Regions from separate parts of the Pantoea sp. PA1 genome, predicted to be linked through region 1. Evidence: predicted binding sites of a transcription regulator. Region 1 holds the regulator's gene; each other region holds the start of a gene.
What was found. Region 1 encodes Fur, which represses iron uptake genes when iron is present. Its sites were predicted from a motif close to ATAATAATGAGAACNACTATCAA; they were not measured.

Region 1 (3,897 bases):
AACTGAAACGTGACAAAGGGCGCGGACTGCGTCGTGTCGAACTGAAAATGAACAGTGAGGCCGTCGATGCACTCAATTCGCTGGCCGCGCAGCGTAATCTCAGCCGCAGCGAACTGATTGAACAGATGCTGCTGGCGCAGCTCAAACTGGATTGATGCGGGCAAATCGCACGCAGGAGCAAATGTCGAGGCTTTAACCGTTCCGCGGGTTTGTCTCGTCTGCTATTATTCGCAGAAATGTGCTGCGGCACACATCTCATTATCAGGATTTAAGAGGTTATTTTACTCATGGCACTCGTAGGCATCTTCTTTGGCAGCGATACCGGCAACACCGAAAACATTGCAAAAATGATCCAGAAACAGCTGGGTAAAGATGTTGCAGAAGTGCATGACATCGCGAAAAGTACAAAAGAAGACCTGGAAGCGTTTGATATCCTGCTGCTGGGCATCCCGACCTGGTACTACGGTGAAGCGCAGTGCGACTGGGATGACTTCTTCCCGACGCTGGAAGAGATCGATTTCAACGGCAAGCTGGTTGCCCTGTTTGGCTGTGGCGACCAGGAAGATTACGCTGAATATTTCTGTGATGCGATGGGCACAATCCGCGACATTATCGAGCCGCACGGCGCCGTTATCGTGGGTCACTGGCCAACAGAAGGCTACCATTTCGAAGCCTCAAAAGGTCTGGCTGATGAGACGCACTTCCTGGGCCTGGCCATTGACGAAGATCGTCAGCCTGAGCTGACCAGCCAGCGCGTTGATCAGTGGGTTAAGCAGATTTTTGATGAACTGCAGCTGAAAGAGATCATCGAAGCCTGATGCACCCCGCCTCAATGTGAGCGCCAGCTCACATTGAGGCAATGGAATTTCCTATAGAAATAATAGCCACATTTTTTTAACTTTCTTCGTTTAATCTGTAGAATACCCGCATCGATCTTCCGCGTATTAGCTCAGGCGGTATGACGCAGTGATGTACTGAAAGACCTCTGCCAGAATCCTCCCCGGCCCGGTGAAGCTTCCCCCATCGCCCATGATGATTCACGGCCCTCAGGTTTTCATTTCATCCCCTGAGCTCTATAATGAGACGCAAATGCGAATGAGCACAGATCGACATTCAAGGCGACAAGCCACAAAAGTGAATATTAGTAACAGGACAAAATCCGCATGACTGACAACAACACCGCATTAAAGAAGGCTGGCCTGAAAGTGACACTGCCCAGACTGAAAATTCTGGAAGTGCTTCAGGAACCTGAGTGCCATCACGTCAGCGCGGAAGATTTGTATAAACGCCTGATCGACATCGGCGAAGAGATTGGCCTGGCCACCGTTTACCGCGTGCTGAACCAGTTCGACGACGCCGGTATTGTGACCCGTCACAACTTTGAAGGCGGCAAATCCGTTTTCGAACTGACGCAGCAGCATCACCACGATCACCTGATCTGCCTGGACTGTGGCAAGGTTATTGAGTTCAGCGATGAATCCATCGAAACGCGTCAGCGTGAAATCGCGACCCGCCACGGCATCAAGCTGACCAACCACAGCCTCTATCTGTACGGACACTGTACGCTGGGCGACTGCCGTGAAGATGAGACCCTGCACGACCAGTAATCTGGCGTGCGGAAATAAAAAAACCGGTTACGTGACCGGTTTTTTTTCGTCTGTGCTCAGCTGAACCCTCAGGCCACCAGCGTCTCCTGCAGATAACGCCAGCGTGGATTCGAGCTGCTGCAATCCAGAATCGCCAGCGAAATACGGCTCTGGTTATTGCCATTCAGCATCTGCATCTCACGATACTGCACGGTGATCTCATTTTCGTGATGAGAGAGTATGACGTGCTCACAGGTCGCAATTCGCATCCCTTCCCGCTGCCCCTGCAGCTGTCGGAACAGCTCTTCGACCGCGTTAAGATCGTACTCTTTACCTTTTGGCGTCACCATGCGGAAATCAGGATGGAAAAAGGACATCATCAGCTCAAAGCTGTCATCCGATCCGGCAGGCTGATTAAAAATACGTTCAATGAGCTGATGTAAAACGACGACACTGTGTTTGGCTTCCTGAGCGAGGACTGGCATTTTTTTTCCTTATATAACCCGCTTTGCTACCTCTTAGAGCGCATAGCCTACCTGAAAGCGGACAATTCACATCCTGAAATTGATTAATTTTTTTAAACTCAGATTTCTCTCACAAGGCAGTCTGAGCAGGATTTGCGTTAAGCCAGAATAAACGTCGGCAATTCTCAACACAGGGGCAATAAAAAAGGGCGATTAATCGCCCTTTTGTCATTTTATGAGGTCAGCCCTAAACGATTATTCGCCCGTTTTAGCCCAGGTATCGCGAAGCCCCACGGTGCGGTTAAACACCAGCTGCGTCGGTTTAGAGTAAACGCTGTCGGCGCAGAAATAGCCCTCTCGCTCAAACTGGAACGGGGTGGCTGCTTCCACATCGCGCAGGCTCGGTTCGACGAAACCATTTTTGATGCTCAGTGAATCAGGGTTGATCACCGCCAGGAAATCTTCAGCCGCCGCCGGATTCGGCACGCTGAACAGTCGGTCATAGAGGCGGAACTCGGCAGGCTGCGCATGATCCGCAGACACCCAGTGAATCACCCCCTTCACCTTGCGGCCATCGGCCGGATCTTTGCTCAGGGTATCCACATCGCTGGTGCAGTAGATGCAGGTAATGTTGCCCGCTTCATCTTTGGCTACCCGCTCTGCACGGATCACATAGGCATTGCGCAGACGGACTTCTTTGCCCAGAACCAGACGTTTATATTGTTTGTTCGCCTCTTCGCGGAAATCTGCACGGTCAATCCAGATCTCACGGCTGAACGGCACTTCACGCGTGCCCATTTCCGGTTTACCCGGATGGTTAGGCATGGTGATGACCTCGTTATGACCGGCGGGCAGGTTTTCGATCACCACTTTCAGGGGATCGAGTACTGCCATCGCGCGTGGCGCATTTTCGTTCAGATCATCACGGATGCAGGATTCCAGTGACGCCATCTCGACGATGTTATCCTGCTTGGTCACGCCAATACGACGGCAGAACTCACGGATAGAAGCTGCGGTGTAACCACGACGGCGCAGACCTGAAACGGTCAGCATGCGCGGATCGTCCCACCCTTCTACGTGCTTCTCGGTCACCAGCTGAGTGAGTTTGCGTTTTGACATCACCGCATACTCCAGATTCAGGCGCGAGAACTCATACTGGCGCGGATGAACCGGAATCGTGATGTTGTCCAGCACCCAGTCATAAAGACGGCGGTTGTCCTGGAACTCCAGCGTACAGAGCGAGTGCGTAATGCCTTCCAGCGCATCGGAAATGCAGTGGGTAAAGTCATACATCGGGTAGATGCACCACTTGTTGCCGGTCTGGTGATGTTCTGCAAACTTGATGCGGTAAAGCACCGGATCGCGCATAACGATGAAGTTCGAAGCCATATCGATTTTGGCGCGCAGACAGGCTGTGCCTTCCGCAAAGCCACCGTTTCGCATTTTTTCAAACAGCGCCAGGTTCTCTTCCACGCTGCGATCGCGATACGGGCTGTTTTTGCCCGGCTCTTTCAGGGTGCCACGATATTCGCGAATCTGATCCGGGCTCAGCTCATCAACGTAAGCCAGCCCTTTGGTAATCAGCTCAACGGCATAGTTGTAGAGCTGATCGAAATAGTCTGATGAGTAGCAGACTTCACCGCTCCACTCAAAACCCAGCCACTGGACGTCACGCTTGATGGATTCAACGAATTCCATATCCTCTTTAACCGGATTGGTATCGTCGAAACGCAGGTTGCATTGCCCCTGATAATCCTGGGCGATGCCAAAATTCAGACAGATCGATTTCGCATGACCAATGTGCAGATAGCCATTGGGCTCCGGCGGAAAACGGGTATGCACGCTGC
Region 2 (3,897 bases), on a different contig from region 1:
GCGAGAAAATCTCCGCCTGAGAATAGGGAGAGCGGCCGGTGGTGGCGATCCCCGGAATGGAACCGTAACTGGCAGCCTGCGTGGTTGACGACGGATCTTTCATCCGCTGCTGATTCCACTCGGTGCCAAAGGTCGCCGTCTGATTCACCAGCCACTCAAACGGCACGCTGATCTCACTGTGCAGCAGCAGATCATCCAGCTGGATGGTGTTGAAATGGCTGTCGGAGAAGATGCCCTCCGTCCCGCCCGCCAGCCCCTCGTTCAGCCGGGAGTTACGGGTATTCTCATACTGCGCATACGTATTGGTACTGACGCCATTGTCCCAGGCACCGGTCCACCTGACAGAGACATTCTGCCGATAGAGCCGGTTAGTCTCATCACCATATTTACTTTTCACCAGATCACTGGTGTTGGTGTTCTGCGTATCCCCGGCGTAGAGGTTGCCCTGACGGCTGAAACCGGCTCCCACTTCCAGCGCCTGCATCGGCGCAAAAGCCCAGCGCAGCAAACCATGAATGTCTTTGTTGACCGCGCCTTCCCGGCCCGCCGGATACGATCCGGCATAGCTTCCGGTACGGGCGGCGGCGTGCCCTTCATTGATGTCATACGCATCTGCCTGCGTTTTTGCCAGCCCGCCATAGAGGCGGAAGCTGACATCATCCCCCAGTGGCCCCTCAAGGCTGAAGTTAGTGCGTCGGGAGGCCCCCTCATCCTTATGCTCCGGCACGTTGTAGTAGGCGCTCCACGAGCCGTGCCACTGATGATCCATCTCTTTTCGGGTAATGATGTTGACCACGCCGCCCGCCGCCCCGTTACCGTAACGGGCCGCTGCCGGGCCGCGGATCACCTCGATGTGATCGATGATCTCTGGCGGCACCCAGTTGCTGTCGCCGCGCGTGTCACGCTCGCCACGCCAGCCCAGCCGGACGGCATTACGGCTGGTCACCGGCAGACCATCAATCAGGATCAGGGTATTTTCCGGGCCCATGCCGCGGATATCGATCTGACGATTGTTGCCGCGCTGACCGCTGGTGGAGTTACCGGTCAGATTGACGCCCGGCATGGTGCGGATGATTTCGGCGACATCGCGCGCCGGCGGGTGCTTTTTGATTTCGTCGGCGGTAATGGTCGAGACACCCGGCGCCTGCAGCGTCTGCTCGGCGGCGGTCACCATCATGGTGCTGTCGTTAAGGCTGTCTGACGCGGTGTTGTTAAGCGCCGGATCGCTGCTGGCCGCCACGGCACCGGCAGAGATGAGAGAGGCGGTGAAACCCAGTTCAATCATAATGGCCAGTGAAAGCCGCGATAACTTTTTCATTTTTCTGTTCCTGGACGACCAGCAGGAATGCCACTGCCAGCGCGCCGGTAAAAAGGTAATGTCCCTGATCCCCTTCCTGCCCGGCTGATTTCAGCACCGCGAGACACCCCGCTGAAAGCCGGTGCGGCAGAGAAAATGCACACACGCTCTGACGAGCGGAAACACCCTATTGCAAATGCAAATAATTATCAATACTATTATTTATATCATTTATGGCACAGATTTCGTCTGTTCGAACGATGGCGCGTATGACCTGGTTAAACGAAGAAACCGGCAGTGAACGCTGGTGGCAACAGCAGCAGCAGCGGGGGATTCCGCTGATTGAACCGGGTGACGCGGGCACCTGTCAGGTCACCTTTTTCTGGCGCGATCCGCAGGGCGACACACAGAGATCGGATACCCGCCGCGTCTGGATCAACATTACCGGCGTGACCGATCATCATCATGCCGTCGCCCCTGTTTCACTCTCTCCATTGCCCCACACCGATGTCTGGTGGTGGCAAACCACCCTGCCCGCTGACTGGCGTGGCAGCTACTTTCTGATCCCGGATACGCAGGCTGAGCCGTTTACCGGCCAGAGCAATGCGCAGGCGTTACGGCAGTGGTGGAAGCAGAAATTTCCGCAGGCGCAAAACGACCCGCTCAATCCGCTGCGTGGCTGGGCGGGCGGGCGCGGTATGTCACACTCGCCGCTGCACCTGCCTCATGCGCCTGACCAGCAGGTCTGGCGGGCGGTCGATGAAGGCCGCGCCGCCGCAGTACCCCTGCAACACTTTCTGTGGCGCAGCAAACGGCTGGGCAACCAGCGTCAGATCTGGATCTGTGTAACCGGCGAGGCCGATGCTGGCGCGCGTCCGCTGGCACTGCTGCTGGATGGACAGTTCTGGGCGCACAGCATGCCGGTTGCCGGTCCGCTTCAGCAGCTCACCGCGGCAGGCGAACTGCCCCCGGCGGTCTATGTCATGATCGACATCATCGATCGTGAACACCGCACGCGCGAGCTGACCTGCAACCCTGACTTCTGGCTGGCCGTTCAGCATGAGCTGCTGCCACAGGTTGCGCACCAGACGCCCTGCCGTATCGACAGCGACCGCACGCTGGTGATCGGCCAGAGTTTTGGCGGCCTCGCTGCCGCTTACGCCACGCTGACCTGGCCCGACACCTTTGCCGGTGCCGTCAGCCTTTCCGGCTCTTTCTGGTGGCCCGGGCGCGACGATCCCAGCGGCTGGCTGCCGCAGCAGTTACAGCAGGGCCTGCTGCAGGCACCGCCACGGCGCTTTTATCTGGAAGCGGGTCGGCGCGAGCGGCTGATTCTGGCCGCAAATCAGCAGTTTCAGCGCGATCTGACCGATGCCGGACATCAGGTCAGCTATCACCCGGTGGAAGGCGGTCACGATGCACTCTGCTGGCGCGGCGGGCTGCTGACCGGCCTGAAAACCCTGTGGCCATCATCCTCATTCGCTTAACGTCCGCCGCCTGCCCGCCACTGCAGGGTGCCACGGGCAGAATCGGGACGTCAGCGCGCCCCGCGATGGTGGTCAGGAGACTGATATGCAACAACCTCACCCTTTTGACGACCCGCAGCAGGCGTGTCTGGTACTGAAGAACGATCGGCAGCAATACAGCTTATGGCCCACCTTTTGTGCGATCCCGGCCGGGTGGCAGCCGGTATGGGGCCCCGCGCCACAGGCACACTGCCTGACGTGGCTGAATGAACACTGGCACAATATCCGCCCCGTCACCGCAGAAGCCAGCCGGAGCGATCATGTCTGAACTCTCCCTGACACCACAGAAAACGCTGCCGCTGGTGGCTGCCCAGCCCGGTATCTGGATCGCTGACCAGCTCTCGCCCTATAGCAATGCCTACGCCGTGGCACATTTTGTGGAACTGCGGGGCGCACTGGACAGCGCGCTGCTCTCCCGCGCTATCGTGGCGGGCATGCAGGAGGCGGACACCCTGAACATGGCCTTTGGCGAGCGGGACGGCGAGCCGCTGCAGTGGCCTGTCGCGCAGCATTTCCGCTTACCCGAGGTGATCGATCTGCGCGCCGCCGTCGATCCGCACGCCGCCGCGCGGGCGCGGATGCAGGAGGATTTGTCGGGCGATCTGCGGGTGCTGAGCGGTGCGCCGCTCTGCCATCACAGCCTGCTGCGACTGGGTGAGGAGCAGTGGTACTGGTATCAGCGCTACCATCATCTGGTGGTGGATGGTTTCAGCTTTACCGCCCTGACCCGCCGTATCGCCGATCTCTATAGCGCCTGGCAGCGCGGCGACACGCCGCCGCCGACGCCGTTTGTGCCGTTCAGCGAGGTGGTTGAGGAGTATCAGCGCTATCAGCAATCGGCAGCCTGGCAGCGCGACCGCCACTTCTGGCTGGAGAAAGGCGCAGCGTTACCTGCCCCCGCCTCTCTCTCCCCGCTGCCGCTGGCCGGTCAGCACGCCAGCACGGATCTGCGGCGTCACAGCATCACGGTGGATCGAAGCGCCTTTCAGAAGCTGCTTGAGCACACCGGGCAGCAGAACCTCAGCGCGGCAGATACGGCCGTGGCGCTGGTGGCGCTGTGGCTGGCGCGTCTGA
Region 3 (3,897 bases), on a different contig from region 1:
CCGATGTGCAGCCTGACCAGCGTACCGGTGAAATCCACGCCGCCCGCCGGACGAATCGCGGCCAGTTCTTCAGGCTGATTGGCCAGGATCAGCGATTCATAGCCGCCCCAGGAGTAAGCCATGCTGAAATGATGGAAGTGATCGAGATATTCCGCCAGCTGCGGGGCGCTCAATTTTTCCTGCAGAATGAATGAGAAGAGGCCGCTGCTGCCGTTAAAGTCGCGCTGCCAGAACGTATGGCCTTTGCTCTGCGCCAGCGCAGGATGGTTGACGCGGGCCACCTCGGGCCGTGCTGCCAGCCACTCCGCGACCTGCAGGGCGCTCTCTTCATGCTGACGCAGACGGGTGCCCAGAGTGCGCAGGCCGCGGCTCGCCATATAGGCGGTATCGGCATCGACCATCTGGCCCATCAGATAGGAGTTTTCGCGCAGCTGATCGATGCAGCGCGCATTGGCGACCGCCGTGCCGATCATCGCATCGCTGTGTCCAATCAGATATTTGGTCCCAGCCTGAATCGAGATATCGACGCCGTGCGCCAGCGCATCAAACAGGATACCGGCTGCCCAGGTGTTATCGAGCATGATGATCGCCTCTGGCGCGATGGCGCGCACCGCCGCCACAATCGCCGGAATATCCTGCACTTCCATGGTAATTGAGGCGGGGGACTCCAGAAACACGACGCGGGTGTTGGGCTGGACCAGCGCACCGATTTCGCTGCCGATGCTGTGATCGAACCAGCTGGTCGAGACATTCATCTTCGCCAGAATTCTGGTGCAGAAATCCTGCGTCGGTTCATAGACCGCGCCGCTCATCAGGAGATGATCGCCCGCTTCGACGAAGGCCAGGATCGCATTCGCCACCGCTGCCGCACCGCAGGGGTAGAGCACGCAGCCCGCGCCGCCTTCCAGCTCCGTCATCGCATCCTGCAGCGCGAAGTGCGTCAGGGTGCCACGACGGCCATAAAAGAGTTCACCTTTTGCCCGTCCTGCGGTCGCGCGTTTTTTCTCCGCGACCGTATCAAAAACCAGCGAGGAAGCGCGCTGAATCACGCTGTTCACCGAACCCTGGGTATAACGCTTGCTGCGTCCTGCACTGACGAGCGTGGTATCAATTTTTCTGGTGGTCATGAGTCGCCCTTGCCGCTTCTGACTAAGCTCTCACGTTACCACGAAACGGCCAGCAGGGTTGAGACTCAATGGCGATTATCAGAACAGAGAGCAGGATAAAAAGCGGGTTGAAAGCCGCGCGGGTCACGGCAAAGCGGGCGGTCAGAGTTTGTAAATAGTAATGAGAACTACTATCAATTCGCCATTATTTTGCTATTATTCGCGCTTGTCCCGCATCCCTGTATATGAAGTTGGAGAAGCAGCGTGGTAGCCAGTGATTTGATGCAAACGGACCTCTCCGTTTGGGGCATGTATCAGCATGCCGATATCGTGGTAAAGGTGGTCATGATTGGCCTGTTGTTGGCCTCCGTAGTGACCTGGGCGATATTCTTTGGCAAATATGCCGAACTCAGTGCCGCGAAGCGCCGCCTGAAGCGCGAGCAGCTGGCGCTGGGCGAAGCGCGCAGTCTGAATGACGCCGCCCGCATTGCCCAGTCGTTTACCAATCACAGTCACAGCGTCGTACTGCTGAACGATGCGCAGAATGAATTGACGCTGTCGGCGGGTGTGGAAGATACCAACGGCATTAAAGATCGCACCAGCTTCCGCCTGGAGCGCCGCGTTGCTGCGTTCAGCCGCCACGCCGGACGCGGAAATGGCTTCCTCGCGACCATTGGTTCTGTCGCGCCCTTTATCGGTCTGTTTGGCACCGTCTGGGGCATCATGAACAGCTTTATCGGTATCGCCAAAACCCAGACCACCAATCTCGCGGTGGTGGCACCGGGTATCGCCGAAGCGCTGCTGGCGACCGCGATTGGCCTGGTCGCGGCGATCCCGGCGGTGGTGATCTACAACGTCTTTGCCCGCATGATCGCCAACTACAAAGCCTCGCTGGGTGATGTCGCTGCGCAGGTGATGCTGCTGCAGAGCCGTGACATCGACCTGGGTACCGTGGCCACTGAGGTTCCGCGTCCTGCAGCGGCTCAGAAACTGCGCTTAGGGTAAGTTCTTATGGCAATGCGATTAAACGACGATCTGCAAACCGATGGTGAAATGCATGAGATTAACGTGACGCCGTTTATCGACGTCATGCTGGTACTGCTGATCATCTTTATGGTGGCCGCGCCACTGGCCACGGTCGACGTGCGCGTCAATCTGCCCGCCTCAACCAGCGCGCCGCAGCCGCGTCCGGAAAAACCGGTTTACCTGTCGATCAAAGCAGATAAGCAGCTTTACGTCGGTAACGACGCGGTGACGCCGGACTCACTGGTGAATGTGCTGACCAGCCAGACCCAGGGCAATAAAGAGACCACCATTTTCTTCCAGGCCGACAAGTCGGTCGATTATGAAACGCTGATGAGCGTGATGGATAAGCTGCGCACGGCGGGCTACCTGAAAATTGGTCTGATGGGTACGGAAACCGTGAAGAAATAGCGGGTTATCCGGCACGACAAAGAGGCGACTGAGGCAGTCGCCTTTTTTTATGGCCCTCTGCTGACCAGATGATATCTGGCTGATCCGCCGTGACACCGATCACTTATGCTGGCTGGTCTGTATTGTTAATTTGTTGTTACTTATGTACATAGAATTGTAAAGTGCAATGGTGAGCCAGGTCACATTATTCTCGCGGCAGGCAGGCTAAAACGGCTAAAAAACAACAGGAAGCCGTTATGAGTCACGCCCCGTCTTTACAAAAGCCCCCGAAAAGCGCCGCCCGAACCATCTTCAACGTCACCAGTGGTAACTTCCTGGAGATGTACGATTTCATGGTCTTTGGCTACTACGCCACGGCCATTGCTAAAACCTTCTTCCCCGGCGATGACCCGTTCGCTTCCCTGATGCTGACCCTGATGACCTTTGGCGCAGGCTTTCTGATGCGCCCACTGGGGGCGATTATTCTGGGCGCGTACATCGACCATCATGGTCGCCGCAAAGGCCTGCTGCTGACGCTGGGTCTTATGGCGATTGGCACCCTGACTATCGCGCTGGTGCCGGGTTACGCCACGCTGGGCGCTGCGGCGCCGATTCTGATCCTGCTGGGACGCCTGCTGCAGGGCTTCTCCGCGGGCGTTGAGCTGGGGGGCGTGTCGGTCTACCTGGCCGAAGTGGCGCCGAAAGGGCGCAAAGGCTTTTTCGTCAGCTGGCAGTCGGGCAGTCAGCAGATTGCGGTGATCTTCGCCGCCCTGCTGGGTCTGATGCTGAACCATCTGCTGGCGAAAGAGGCGGTGACGGAGTGGGGCTGGCGTATCCCGTTTGTGGTGGGCTGTCTGATTGTGCCGTTCCTGTTTTATATCCGCCGCACGCTGGAAGAGACCGAAGCGTTCAGCAAACGCAAGCATCATCCGCGCATGACGGAGATCATGCGCTCGGTCGCCAGCAACTGGGCGCTGGTGCTGGCGGGGATGCTGATGGTGGTCACTACCACGGTGATGTTCTACATGATCACCGCTTTTACCCCGACCTTTGGCAAAACCGTGCTGATGATGAGTGATAAGCAGGCGTTCATGGTGACGCTCTGCGTCGGCATCTCCAATCTCTTCTGGCTGCCGCTGATGGGCGCGCTGTCGGACCGCATCGGGCGTCGTCCGCTGCTGATCGCCTGTACCCTGCTGATGATTGTCACCACCTGGCCGGTGCTGCACTGGCTGGTCGGCTCAGCCAGCTTCGCCCATCTGCTGGAAGCAGAGCTGTGGCTGTCGTTTCTCTATGCCAGCTACAACGGGGCGATGGTGGTCTATCTGGCAGAGATCATGCCTGCTGAGGTGCGCGCGGCCGGTTTCTCCATGGCATA

Region 2: a site for Fur is predicted at 1,494-1,516, ahead of fes (enterochelin esterase). Genes of this name have one in related genera too.
Region 3: a site for Fur is predicted at 1,282-1,304, ahead of exbB (tol-pal system-associated acyl-CoA thioesterase). Genes of this name have one in related genera too.

Annotation. Positions count from the first base shown of each region.
Region 1 covers NZ_JBXGEE010000001.1:322,406-326,302, reverse strand. Annotated here, with positions in the region: gene ybfE (LexA regulated protein) at 1-155, shown strand, start outside; gene fldA (flavodoxin FldA) at 288-818, shown strand; gene fur (ferric iron uptake transcriptional regulator) at 1,164-1,607, shown strand; gene AC1V0D_RS01770 (hypothetical protein) at 1,676-2,071, opposite strand; gene glnS (glutamine--tRNA ligase) at 2,306-3,897, opposite strand, start outside.
Region 2 covers NZ_JBXGEE010000002.1:194,741-198,637, reverse strand. Annotated here, with positions in the region: gene AC1V0D_RS11715 (TonB-dependent siderophore receptor) at 1-1,318, opposite strand, end outside; gene fes (enterochelin esterase) at 1,558-2,784, shown strand; gene AC1V0D_RS11705 (MbtH family protein) at 2,870-3,091, shown strand; gene AC1V0D_RS11700 (amino acid adenylation domain-containing protein) at 3,084-3,897, shown strand, end outside.
Region 3 covers NZ_JBXGEE010000004.1:179,588-183,484, forward strand. Annotated here, with positions in the region: gene metC (cystathionine beta-lyase) at 1-1,127, opposite strand, end outside; gene exbB (tol-pal system-associated acyl-CoA thioesterase) at 1,389-2,111, shown strand; gene exbD (TonB system transport protein ExbD) at 2,118-2,540, shown strand; gene tcuC (MFS transporter) at 2,777-3,897, shown strand, end outside.